Regions from separate parts of the Pseudomonas sp. GW821-FHT02H06 genome, predicted to be linked through region 2. Evidence: predicted binding sites of a transcription regulator. Region 2 holds the regulator's gene; each other region holds the start of a gene.
What was found. The regulator FliA, encoded in region 2, starts transcription of late flagellar genes. The targets are predictions, from matches to a motif close to CTAAAGTTTNNNNNNNNNNNGCCGNTAA.
Positions count from the first base shown of each region.

Region 1: a site for FliA is predicted at 2,052-2,079, ahead of AC07VF_RS04430 (methyl-accepting chemotaxis protein). Genes of this name have one in related genera too.
Region 3: a site for FliA is predicted at 2,489-2,516, ahead of AC07VF_RS04350 (methyl-accepting chemotaxis protein). Genes of this name have one in related genera too.

Region 1 is NZ_JBWKVD010000002.1:262,433-266,645, reverse strand. Features, by position in the region: gene AC07VF_RS04430 (methyl-accepting chemotaxis protein) at 6-2,000, opposite strand; gene AC07VF_RS04425 (hypothetical protein) at 2,119-2,805, opposite strand; gene mltA (murein transglycosylase A) at 3,095-4,213, shown strand, end outside.
Region 2 is NZ_JBWKVD010000017.1:127,844-132,056, forward strand. Features, by position in the region: gene AC07VF_RS22565 (chemotaxis protein CheA) at 1-139, opposite strand, end outside; gene AC07VF_RS22570 (protein phosphatase CheZ) at 284-1,072, opposite strand; gene AC07VF_RS22575 (chemotaxis response regulator CheY) at 1,092-1,466, opposite strand; gene fliA (RNA polymerase sigma factor FliA) at 1,708-2,451, opposite strand; gene fleN (flagellar synthesis regulator FleN) at 2,448-3,281, opposite strand; gene flhF (flagellar biosynthesis GTPase FlhF) at 3,400-4,213, opposite strand, start outside.
Region 3 is NZ_JBWKVD010000002.1:247,745-251,957, reverse strand. Features, by position in the region: gene AC07VF_RS04350 (methyl-accepting chemotaxis protein) at 791-2,431, opposite strand; gene AC07VF_RS04345 (SGNH/GDSL hydrolase family protein) at 2,822-4,069, opposite strand; gene AC07VF_RS04340 (hypothetical protein) at 4,066-4,213, opposite strand, start outside.

The sequences.
Region 1 (4,213 bases), on a different contig from region 2:
GCCGGTTAGCGAACCTTGAAGCGATCGATCATCGCCACCAGTCGCTCGTTGGACGCCATCAGCGCGTCAACGCTGGTGTCGGTCTGCTGACCACAGCCCACCAGCTCACCGACCATGTGCCGAATGGCGATCATGTTCTGGTTGATCTCCTCGGTCACCGCGCTCTGCTCCTCTGCCGCCGTTGCGATGTGCGCGCTCAGGTCATGAATGCGCAGCACAGAACCGGCCATGCCATCCAGGCCTTCGTTGACCCGCGACGTGCGGTCGGCGGTGGACTGGCAGCTGACTTTGGTTTTTTCCATGGCGCCCACGGCGGTGCTCACGCCCTGCTCCAGCCGCGCGAGCATCTCGTTGATCTCCGATGTGCTCTGCTGGGTACGACCGGCCAGCGCCCGCACCTCATCGGCCACCACCGCAAAGCCACGGCCCTGCTCACCTGCCCGCGCCGCTTCAATAGCCGCGTTGAGGGCCAGCAGGTTGGTTTGCTGGGCGATGCCGCCGATAACCCCGAGCACATCGGTGATGCGCTTGGCATCGACCTGCATTTCCTGCACGTATTTCGTCGCGTCTTCGACTTCCGCCACCAAGGCCCGCACGCTGACCGAGGCTTCGTCGACGACGTCACGGGAACGCTGCGCTGCGTCATTGGCCGATTGGGTAAAGCTCGCCGTCTGCGTCGCGCTCTCGGCGACGCTGTCGGCGGTGGCGCTCATCTCGTTGATCGCGGTCACCGCCTGATCGGTTTCCGAAGCGTGACGGTTGAGGATCTGGTTGATGTTGCGCGACTGATCCTGCAACTGCACCAGCCCGGCCGAGATCTGCTCGGTGCCGTTGCGCACCTCGACAATCATGGCTTGCTGGAAGGCGATGAACTGGTTGACCGAATGGCCGACAGCGTCCAGTTCGTCCTGGCCTTTGATCGGAATACGGCGGGTCAGGTCAGCCTCACCCGAAGACAGCGCGTCGATGTTGGTGCGCAGAACGGTCACGCGTGCCAGCAGACGGTGGAAGGCAAAGCCCAGCACCACCAGCAACAGAATGACCAGCGGGATCTGCAACCAGCCCAGGGTCTTCAGCACTTCGGTACTGCTGGCGGTGAGCATGGCGGTCGGCAGCGATGTGGCGATGACCCACGGCGTGCCCGCGACCGGACGCAGGAAGAAGGTCAGATCACCCAGTTGCGGGTCGATGTATTCCTGGGAATACACAGCGTCGCCGGAGATCTTGCCCAGACCCTCCTGAATGGCCTTGGCGAACATCGACTGGCCGCTGAAGCCGGAAATGTTCTTGAGGATGATTTCGCCGGGGATGCGGCTCTGGTTGGTCAGGATCTTGCCGTCGCGCTCGACGATCATCACCTGACCCTGAATGTCTTTTTCCTTTTCCTGGATCAGGCCGTTGAAGAAGCCCAGGGTGACGTCGATGGTCGAAACGCCGTACAGCGCGCCATCCTTGTAGATGCCCATGGCGCAGTTGGTGCGCGGCTGCGGGCTGGCTTCGTCCTGGTAGGCAGCGGCCCAGGCGCATTTGCCCTTGGGTGCGTTCTGCCCGGCGCGGTGCCATGGCTGTTCCCAGTAGTTGGGCGCAGGGTCGGAGTTCCAGAAGGTGCTCACCACCAGCTGGCCACTGCCGTCACGGTGGAAGAATGAGCTGTGCTTGTTGCGCCCCGCGGTGCGCTTGTCTGGCATCGGCCAGACGCCGCCGCCGAAGACTTTCTGGTCGCCGTATTGGTCAACCAGGCCTGGCAGCACCTTGTCGATGCCATCGCTGTCCAGCAGCGGCACCGCCTGGGTGATCGCCCGGGACTGGGCCTCTACGCGGGCCAGGTCCGACAGGATACGCGTGCCGATCTGATCAACCTGGCTCAGGACTACCTGCTCCTGGGTCGCGCGGACCTTGGGCGTGACCAAGTGAACGATGCCCTGTTCAGTGATCACCGCGATCACCACAATCAAGGCCACAAATATGACCGTATAGCGCGCCTGCACTGTTTTAAACATCGTCGTCCCCATGCCAAATATTTTGTAATTGTTTTGCATACTCCTGATGGGCTATCGACCGAAAGTCGCCAAGGATGAGGGGCGCAAAAAAAGGTTTTTCCCCCGGCCCGGCGGGGCGTCATTGCACCGGGAGGAAGTTCAGGAACAGCAGGCTCTGGGCGTAATTCAAACCGATGCGTCTATATCGCTCGTCGAGCATCTGGGTGAGCAGGTCGAGGCGCGCCACGATCTTGCCGAACTCGGTGGCGAAACTGAGGTTGCTGCCCTCCTCCGAAATTTCGTTGGAGAACAGCAGCAGCTCGCCATTGGCGTTCTGTCGCTGGCTCAGCAGCCAGGTGGCCTTCTCGATATTGCGCGCGGCGTTGCTGACGAAGGTCGGGTTGATCTGGTCGGTCATGAAGAATTCCAGGCGCCCGCCGTGGGCCGTGACCAACATGCTGCCTATGGCATAGATGAAGGCACCGACGCGGTCGCCAAGAAACTCCGGGCTCAGGGCGTAGCTCAGCGCGGCGAGGTCACGCCGGGTGCCCAACTGCGGCAACGGCTTCTGTTGCTCGATGGCCTGTCGCACGTTGCGCTCCGCACTTGCGGCGTCAACGAAGCCGGACTTGCGCCACTCGGCGGGATTGCGCAGGTAGAGTTTGTTCATCAGCAGATAGAGGCTGTCGAGGTTGTCGGCCATGGCCAGTGTGGCCATGCGGTCCACGCTGGTCTGGAAGAACTCCTGGGGGCGGGTCTCGCTGAACTGCGTGGCGACATCCCGGCCGTCCTTGCGCGTACAACCCGCCGCGCAGAGCCCGAGCATGCACAGGGCAAACAGCGGGCGCAGGTGGCGGCAAACGGATAAAACAGTGAACACGGCGAGCATCAATCCCAGGTTTCAACGAACGGGACACCGCGTTCATCAGCGCGTCCCGGCCAAGGTCAGAACGGCTGAAGGCAAAAAAGTGCAATGTCGGCGGCAAATCCGCGTTTAAAGCGGTTCGGCAGACATGTGAGCTTTCATGCAAATGATCCCCTCATCCATTTGACGCCGCCGTCCGCTTTCACCAAGCTAGCCGCCTTCGCATGATTCTCAGGAAACACCCCGCGTGATGACCACAAGCCTGCACTGGCGCCGTTTCGTATTTTGCCTCGCTCCCCTGATCGCCCTGCTCGCCGCCTGTGACGGCGGTGCGCCGAAGACCAAACCCTCCGAAGCGACGACCTACGTCAGCGTCGAGTGGGACAAACTGCCGGCGGTGAACGACACCGACCTGATGGCGGGCTACAACAGCTGGTTCTCGGCGTGCAAGCGTCTGGCCAAGGACCCGGTCTGGGGCGGCACGTGCGCCCTCGCCGCCCAAGTGCCACAAAATCCTGCGGCGGTGCGCGACTTTCTCAAGAACCAGCTGCAGGTCTACAGCCTGCGTTCCTCCGAGCACGGCGCCAACGGGCTGATCACTGGCTATTACGAGCCCATCTACAAAGGCAGCGAGCAGCGCAACGACGCACACCCGGTGGCGGTGTATGGCGTGCCCGATGACCTGATCATCGTCAACCTCGACAGCATCTATCCCGAGCTCAAGGGCAAACGCCTGCGCGGGCGCCTTGACGGCCGGGTGCTGCGTCCCTACGACGACGCCGCCACCATCGGCAACAAAGGCGCCAATGCCCCCGTGCTGGCCTGGCTGGAAAACCCCATCGACCTGCAGTTTTTGCAAATCCAGGGATCGGGTCGGGTTCAGCTGGAGAACGGCCGTCAGCTGCGCATCGCCTATGCCGATCAGAACGGCTACCCGTACAAGCCGATCGGCCGCTGGCTGGTGGAGCAAGGGCAATTGACCAAGGACGAAGTGTCCATGGGCCGCATCCGCGACTGGGCGATTGCGCACCCCGAACGCGTGAATGAACTGCTGGGCAGCAACCCGAGCTACGTATTCTTCACTCAGCGCCCGGACAGCACCGAAGGCCCGCGCGGCTCGCTGAACGTGCCGCTGACCGCCGGTTACAGCGTGGCGATTGATCGCAAGGTCATCCCCCTCGGCAGCCTGTTGTGGCTGTCATCGACCCGCCCCGACGGCACGCCGCTGGTACGTCCGGTTGCGGCGCAGGACACCGGCGGCGCCATCGCCGGCGAAGTCCGCGCCGATATGTTCTGGGGCACCGGCGACGCGGCCGGCGAGCTGGCTGGCAATATGAAGCAGCAAGGGCAGATCTGGATGCTGTGGCCT
Region 2 (4,213 bases):
CGCGAAAAATTGCATTGAGCAGGTCCGCATCGTCAGGCCGGCTTTCCAGCTCGACCAACTGCTCTGACAACAGCTCGAGAATCTCGCCGGCCTCTACCAGAAAATCCTGAAGGATTTCTTCATCGGCGCCGAAGCTCATTGGGGGGTGCTCCTAAAATTAACCGTCAAACCGATCCGGAGGCTGCACTGACGGCCTGCGCGCATTGCTTTCGTCGAAGCATTGGCGCGCGGGTCCAGCAGCCACTTTCACAGAAAACCTGAAGTCCGAGACAGAATGACCGAATCAGAATCCGAGGCTGGATAGCAGATCGTCAACATCATCCTGTCCGGATACAACGTCTTCACGTTTATCGGCATGAATCTGCGGACCTTCACCCTTGGAGTGAAGTTTTTCTTGTTCTTTTTGCTGACGGAACATTTCCTGGTCGTGCTCGATGCCCGCGAAGCGGTCCACCTGGCTCGCCATGAGCACCAGCTTGAGCAGATTGCGCTCGACTTCCGTGACCAGCGTGGTCACGCGCTTGATCACCTGACCGGTGAGGTCCTGGTAATCCTGAGCCAGCAGGATGTCGTTCAGGTGCGCAGAGACCTCGGTGGTCTCCTTCTCGCTGCGGGTCAGGAACACATCGACGCGGCGGGCCAGATCACGAAACTCTTCGGCGCTGATCTCGCGGCGCATGAAGCGTCCCCAATCGGCGCTCAACGACTTGGCGTCTTCAGTGAGCCCGTGCATCAACGGCGTGCTCAGCTCTACCAGATCCATGGTCCGGTTCGCCGCGTTTTCAGTCAGCCTGACGACGTACGACAGCCGCTCGGTGGCGTCGGTGATCTGGGAGACCTCCTCGGCCTGCGGCATGTTCGGGTCGATCTGGAAGTTGACGATCGCGCTGTGCAGCTCGCGCGTCAGTTTGCCGACTTCCTGATACAGGCCGCGGTCGCGGGTCTGGTTAAGCTCATGGATCAGTTGCACAGCGTCGCCGAACTTGCCCTTTTCAAGGCTCGCGACCAGCTCTTGTGCGTGTTTCTTCAGGGTTGACTCAAAGTCACCCATTGTCGAATCTTTGGAATCCATAGCGCCCTCGCAGCGGACATCAGCTATTGACGCGCTCGAATATCTTTTCGATTTTTTCTTTGAGCACTTGCGCGGTGAACGGCTTCACCACGTAGCCGTTCACACCGGCCTGAGCGGCTTCGATGATCTGCTCGCGCTTGGCTTCGGCAGTGACCATCAGCACCGGCAGGCTGCGCAGACGCTCGTCGGCACGCACCTGACGCAACAGGTCGATGCCGGACATGCCCGGCATGTTCCAGTCAGTGACGAGGAAGTCAAAAGCGCCGCTTTGCAGCATCGGCAATGCGGTGAGTCCGTCATCTGCTTCGGCCGTGTTGGTGAACCCAAGGTCACGCAACAGGTTTTTTATGATCCGCCGCATCGTTGAGAAGTCATCAACGATGAGGATTTTCATGTTCTTGTCCAATTCGACCTCCAAGCAGTCTTTAACGCGTTCAGCACCTGAACGCGCGTTCAATCAATACCGGCTGCGCCGAACATCAAGAGGGGGTTGAATCGACCGGAACAAGCGCAGCGAAACCGGATCATCTACGACCCGGTTCGACCGACTCCTGCCGTGTCTCATTTGCTTCCCGCTCACGTCTTGCACAGCCGGTCTTACACGCAACACGCAGGCCTCGCGGCCTGCGCCTGATTCACGAACGTGCGCGCCACTCGCCAAGACGACCGCGCAACCGCGCCGCGCATTGACTGTGCAACTGGCTGACCCGCGACTCGCTGACCCCCAGGACCTCACCGATTTCCTTGAGGTTCAGCTCTTCGTCGTAGTACAGCGACAACACCAGGCGTTCACGTTCGGGCAAGTTGGCAATGGCCTCGGCCAGCGCAGCCTGGAAGCGCTCGTCTTCCAGATCCCGCGACGGTTCGAGGGACTGGCTCGCGCCGTCCTCGTGCAGCCCTTCGTGTTCGCCGTCCTGCAACAGGTCGTCGAAACTGAACAGGCGGCTGCCCAGGGTATCGTTCAAAATCCCGTAGTAATCGTCGAGACTCATTTCAAGTTCGGCAGCAACCTCGTGATCTTTAGCGTCACGGCCGGTTTTTGCTTCGATTGCACGAATCGCGTCACTGACCATGCGCGTGTTGCGGTGGACCGAGCGCGGCGCCCAATCCCCCTTGCGCACTTCGTCGAGCATCGCACCACGGATACGAATACCCGCGTACGTCTCGAAGCTGGCCCCTTTGGTGGAGTCGTATTTGGTCGAGACTTCGAGCAAGCCAATCATGCCCGCCTGGATCAAATCCTCGACCTGCACGCTTGCCGGCAGACGCGCCAGCAAGTGGTAGGCGATTCGTTTGACCAGCGGGGCATAACGCTCGATCAGCTCATACTGGGAGTCTTTGGACGATTTGCTGTACATGCGATAGCCACTTGCTGTCATGAGACGGGCCCTGCGCTGGTTTGATGCACGAGGCGTTCTACGAAAAATTCCAGGTGGCCGCGCGGGTTCGCCGGGAGCGGCCAGGTGTCGACTTTCTGCGCGATGGCCTTGAACGCCAGGGCACATTTGGAACGCGGAAACGCTTCGTACACGGCGCGCTGTTTCTGCACGGCCTTGCGTACGCATTCGTCGTACGGCACGGCGCCCACATACTGCAGGGCCACGTCGAGAAAACGGTCGGTGACTTTGGTCAGCTTGGCGAAGAGGTTACGCCCTTCCTGCGGGCTCTGGGCCATGTTGGCCAGGACGCGGAAGCGGTTCATGCCGTAATCGCGGTTGAGCAGTTTGATCAGGGCATAGGCGTCGGTGATCGATGTGGGCTCGTCGCACACCACCAGCAGCACTTCCTGGGCCGCGCGGACGAAGCTCACCACCGACTCGCCGATGCCGGCGGCGGTATCGATGACCAGCACATCGAGGTTGTCGCCAATGTCACTGAACGCCTGAATCAGCCCGGCATGCTGCGCCGGGGTCAGGTGGACCATGCTCTGGGTGCCTGATGCCGCCGGCACGATGCGTACACCGCCCGGGCCTTGCAGCAAGACATCGCGCAGCTCGCACCGCCCTTCGATGACATCAGCCAGGGTGCGTTTGGGGGTCAGACCCAACAATACGTCGACGTTGGCCAGACCCAGATCGGCGTCCAGCAGCATGACGCGACGTCCCAGCTCGGCCAGTGCCAGTGAAAGATTCACTGAAACGTTGGTCTTGCCTACGCCACCTTTGCCACCGGTCACCGCGATAACCTGTACGGGATGCATGCTGCCCATGTTAATTGTTTACCTTGTCTTGCTTAGACCTAAGCCACATGTCGGGCTGCACGTTCAGTGTCTGAACAATGCCTGGCAGACCATCGATGCAGGAAAATTCCACTGTCATTTTCTTCACCTAGCCCGCGCGCTTGCCGGTGCTGTGATAAAGATCCGCAAACATATCCGCCATCGCTTCCTCGCTTGGCTCCTCCTGCATCTGCACGCTGACAGCCCGGCTCACCAATTGGTGCCGACGCGGCAAATGCAGATCATCCGGTATCCGTGGGCCATCGGTGAGATAGGCCACAGGCAGTTCGTGTGTCACGGCCAGGCTGAGCACTTCGCCCAGGCTGGCCGTTTCGTCGAGCTTGGTCAGGATGCACCCGGCCAGGCCGCAACGTTTGTAACTGTGATAAGCCGCTGACAGCACCTGCTTCTGGCTGGTTGTCGCCAGCACCAGGTAGTTGCGCGCCTTGATGCCACGCCCGGCGAGGGTTTCCAGTTGCAGACGCAGGGCCGGATCGCTGGCTTGCAGGCCGGCGGTGTCGATCAACACCACGCGCTTGCGCAACAGCGGCTCCAGCGCCTGTGCCAGGGACTGGCCCGGGTCGACGTGGGTGACCGGTACATTGAGGATCCGGCCCAGGGTTTTCAGTTGCTCCTGAGCGCCAATGCGGAAACTGTCCATGCTCACCAGCGCGATATTTTGCGCGCCGTATTTCAACACATATCGGGCCGCCAGTTTAGCCAGCGTGGTGGTTTTGCCCATGCCGGCAGGGCCGACCATGGCAATCACACCGCCCTCTTCCAGTGGCTCGACGTCCGGCGTGGCAATCATGCGGGCCAGATGGGCCAGCAGCATGCGCCAGGTGTGAGCCTGATCGTTGGAGTCCGGGACCATCGCCAGCAAGTCGCGGGAGAGCGGGCCGGAAAGGCCGACCCGTTGCAGA
Region 3 (4,213 bases), on a different contig from region 2:
CTGAAGGCGAATTGAACGTTTATAGGCATCAGGTAAGGGGCCGCTATCTGGCCGAGCGCTTTTTTTCGGTCGAAAGGGAGATGGATGAAGGCGGGGGCTGCCCGGTCAATACTGCGAGGCGCTCTTCGAAAGCTCGAGTGTAAGCCTCAGCCAATATATTGAACTGCTGCGGGGTGACAGCTTTCACCAACCCGAGCCCTACGCCGAGACCAAGAGCGCGGCCATGAGCATGGCTCAGACCGGCGACGGTTTCCGCGTTCCAAATACGCTCGAGGCCAGACTCCAGCCCCCATTGGAGATCGTGGCCCAGCCGCAACGCGCGTATAACGCGGAGCGGATCAGATGACGAATTAAGCAAGCGGTACGCCATGCAGCTCTTCTCTGCCGGTTGAGTTCGAAGGCGCTCATACCGTCTCAGGATTACTGCCAGTCAACGTCCCCTAAGTCAGCAGCTGACGAAAGTTCAAACCGTCCCAATCCCAAATTTGACAGATCCGCCAAAGAGTCAGGCGCGACCCGAGACTCAAACTCCGGCCCTGTCGCCAGCTGATCGCCGTTTCGCTCGATTTTAGGCCATACATCGAAGAACAAGCAATCTGGGGCTTGCTCTTGGAATCTTAAGGCAGCGAAACCTTAACGACGTCGGAGGCGATGATATTTGTCACCGCCAAGCCCACTGGAAATCGATCTAGCTGTGTCGCTCCGACTCACCTAACCCTAACTCCAAGAGCGCATGCATTCATCGATAAAGGGCTTACGGCAGGAAAATCACGGAGCTGTCGTGAGCTGATTAAAGTCGGAATTGCGCCACCAACGTGTTGAATGAAATTGCCAGCCGCGATAGCTCCTGACTCGAGGCGCTCGTTTGGTTGGCGCCTGCCGCCGTTTGAGTCGAAAGATCCTGGATGTTTACTAGATTTCGGTCAACCTCGCGCGCTACCTGGGCTTGCTCCTCTGCCGCGCTGGCTATCACCAGGTTTCGTTCATTGATCTGGCTGACGCCTTGGTTAATCCGTTCCAAAGCCAAACCGGCCTCAGTCGCGAGCTGCTGAGTACTTCGCACGAGATTTTGGCTTTTCCCCATGGCCTGCACTGCATCGTCGGCGCCGCTACGAACGCGGCTGATCATGGCTTCGATCTCGCCAGTCGAGGTCTGGGTGCGGTGGGCCAAGGCACGAACTTCATCGGCCACTACTGCAAAACCACGACCTTGCTCGCCCGCCCGCGCTGCCTCAATTGCCGCGTTGAGCGCGAGGAGGTTTGTCTGTTCAGCAATGCCACGAATGACGTCCAAAACCTTTGTAATTTCGTGGATTTGTCCGGCCAGCGCTTCTACCCGCTGCGTCGAGTCAGTAATTTCCTCAGTCACGGTATTGATGGCCGTCACAGCCTGCTGGACCTGTTTCTGACCTTTCGACGCGTCCTCAGCGGTTTGAGTGGAGATTTGAGATGTGCTGACAGCGTTACGTGCCACTTCTTCCACCGCGGCCGTCATTTCGTTAACTGCAGTTGCCGCTTGTTGAATTTCATCGTTTTGCCGAACCAGTCCACGAGTGCTGTCCTCTGTAACGGCAGTTAATTCTTCGGCTGCTGAAGCTAACTGGTTTGAGGCATCTGCAATTTGCTGCACGGTGCCCTTGAGGTTGCTTTGCATATCGGACAACGATCGCAGCAGTTGTCCGGTTTCATCAGTACCACGAACTTCGATGGGGTAGGTCAGATCGCCATTAGCAATGCGACCTGCACCTTCGACAGACAAGAATATCGGGCGTGTGATCATGCCTGTGACGATCAGGCCAAGCGCTCCAGCGCAAACCATAGCGATTAAGCAACCTATGACAAGCACCCAAGTCACCTGCTTGTTGGCATTATCACCATCCACCATGACCTCAAGAGCCTGCCGAGAGTTGGAATCGATTATGATATTGAGTTCTGCAATGACCTTGAGATATGCGGGTGTTACGCTGGTCGCACCAAGCATTCTAGCCTGTGCAATGTCGCCATTTTTGAGCGCAGCGTAACCTGCATCCACAGCTGCAATGTAAGCCGGCCAATCACGTTCAAATTGATCGCCTGCGGCCCGTTCGTCCGCCTCAAGGGGAGTAGCGCGATATAGCTTAAACGCAGCTTGGGCCTCAGACTGATTGTCGTGATATGACTGGATGACGACGTTTACATCATCAGCACTGGCGGCAGAAGCCGTCAGCACAATGGCCTGGAAGAAATCGCGGTGGGTGGCAACAGTGTTTGTCTTTATTGCGTTGGTTTTCTGGATTGAGACAAGGTTATTTGTGACAGTATCCTGCAGCTGGCCATACAGCTTGGCGATACCGGACTGACCTAGCCCGGCGACAATCAGGGTGATCATCGCGCATAAGCCAAAGGACAGTAGCAGCTTCGATTTTAGCTTAAGCTTTCTCAGCCAGGACATATAAATCACTCATTAGGAGATACAAAATGGTTGGTGAATCCAGGTTCTGCAAAAAGCATAGCGGCCTAGATGCGGAAAACTTGAAGCATGTCAGCGGTGCGCAATTTCCGCCGATTCAGTATTAGTCAAAGCCGCACCACTATGTTTCCACCTCGTGGGCAGCGTGAGCAGTTCGTGGTACTCGGCCATCGTGCGGTGATAGATGAGTGGGGACGCGCCGCAGACAGACGTGGTGATGCCTGAACCTGGCTTTCCCCCGCCCCTTGTCTATTCTTAAAACGGGCTTCAGCAGTACGAGGCCTAGCCCGCCAGGCCCGCCTACCTTCTCTGGCGGGCTCCTGCTGCCGGGATCTGTACCGCGCATTCGACTCGCCGAGTCGAGCACACCCCCTACACCTTCCTGATTCCGAACTGGCCAGCCTTCACACGAACACCCTGCAGATTGACGCCGGTAGCCAGATACAACCCCATCCGGGCGGTCACCAGTGTCTCCGATTTGTCGACTGTAGCTCGCTGGGTCTCAAGAGCTCCCGAGAACACGGCTGGCAAGGTGAAAGGCTCCTGGTACTTGTCCATTGAGCGGTAATAGATCGTCGTTGAGGCGCCGTTCACCGGCTTCGTGAAGATCAGCTCGGCCTCCCAGCCAAGTATCGCGCGCGATGTCCCGGCGATTTCAACTGCCGATACCATCTCGACCAGGTCACCAGCCAGCAAACTGTCGAGCGTGACGTTGGCGTTTGGCTGCAGGTAAATATAGCCGCCTGCGGCTGTCATGCTGCCGTTCAGTTCAATGCATTGCACCTCCCCGTATTGACCTTGCTCTTTGTACCAGCGAGTGGTGACGCCAGCCAGGCCAGAGCCGGCCGCCTTGTAGTTGTCCGCCAGCACCGAACCGGCCACCGCATTGACGCCGGCTGGCAGCGTACCGCCCACGCCGATCATCAGAGGGTTGGCGTTGAGACAGCCGAATGGGCGAATTGCCGAGTACAGATCGGCGGCATCTGTAGGCAATGGCACGCCGAAGAATTCGAAGTTGGCGTTGATGATCGGCACGCAACGGGCCTGGAAGAAGTCAGCGCCTATCATGTTCAGGTGAAGATCATCGACAGTCATGTCCTGTGTGAACCCATCCCAGACGTTGACCACCGGCACGAACTGGCTGACATAATTCAGCACCCAGTCCTTGTAGGCAATCGCGTCCGTCAGCGCTTGGCCGGTCAGCGCCTTGGTGCCGAATCGAGGCGTGCCGGTCCCGACGATCAGGTATTTGCCAGGCGTATTCTGGAAGGCGGTGATAACCTTCATCACGTTCGCTTTGCTGTCCGCCAGCGTCATGCCCGGCGTGGTGCTGTCGTTGGTGCGCGATAGCAGCATCCACAGATCTGCAGTGGCCGAAGTCAGACAAGCCGGAAGCCGCGCCATAAACTGCCCAGTGTGGTCGCCAACCTTTCCTTGATTGTCCAGGTAGCTCGGGAACAGTCCGGTCTTCGCCGCAATCGCTCCAGCGTAACCGTAGGCTTCAGTGCCAAACGCCTTGGGGTCAACGGTGTGGCAGTTCGCGCTGAAGCTGTCGCCCAACAGTCCGAGACCGCGACGGATGCGGCGGCGAGCCACCGCATTGCTGATCAGAAGGCTCATGAGTAAATCTCGAATACCGCACCGGCCGATGGCGTAAAGCGTGTTTGCGAATAACCAAGATCAAGACGCCAGGCGCCGTCCTGCGCGAACACATCAGACACAACCCAATCGGTGCCCACCTGCTTTTCGACCTTTACACTTCCA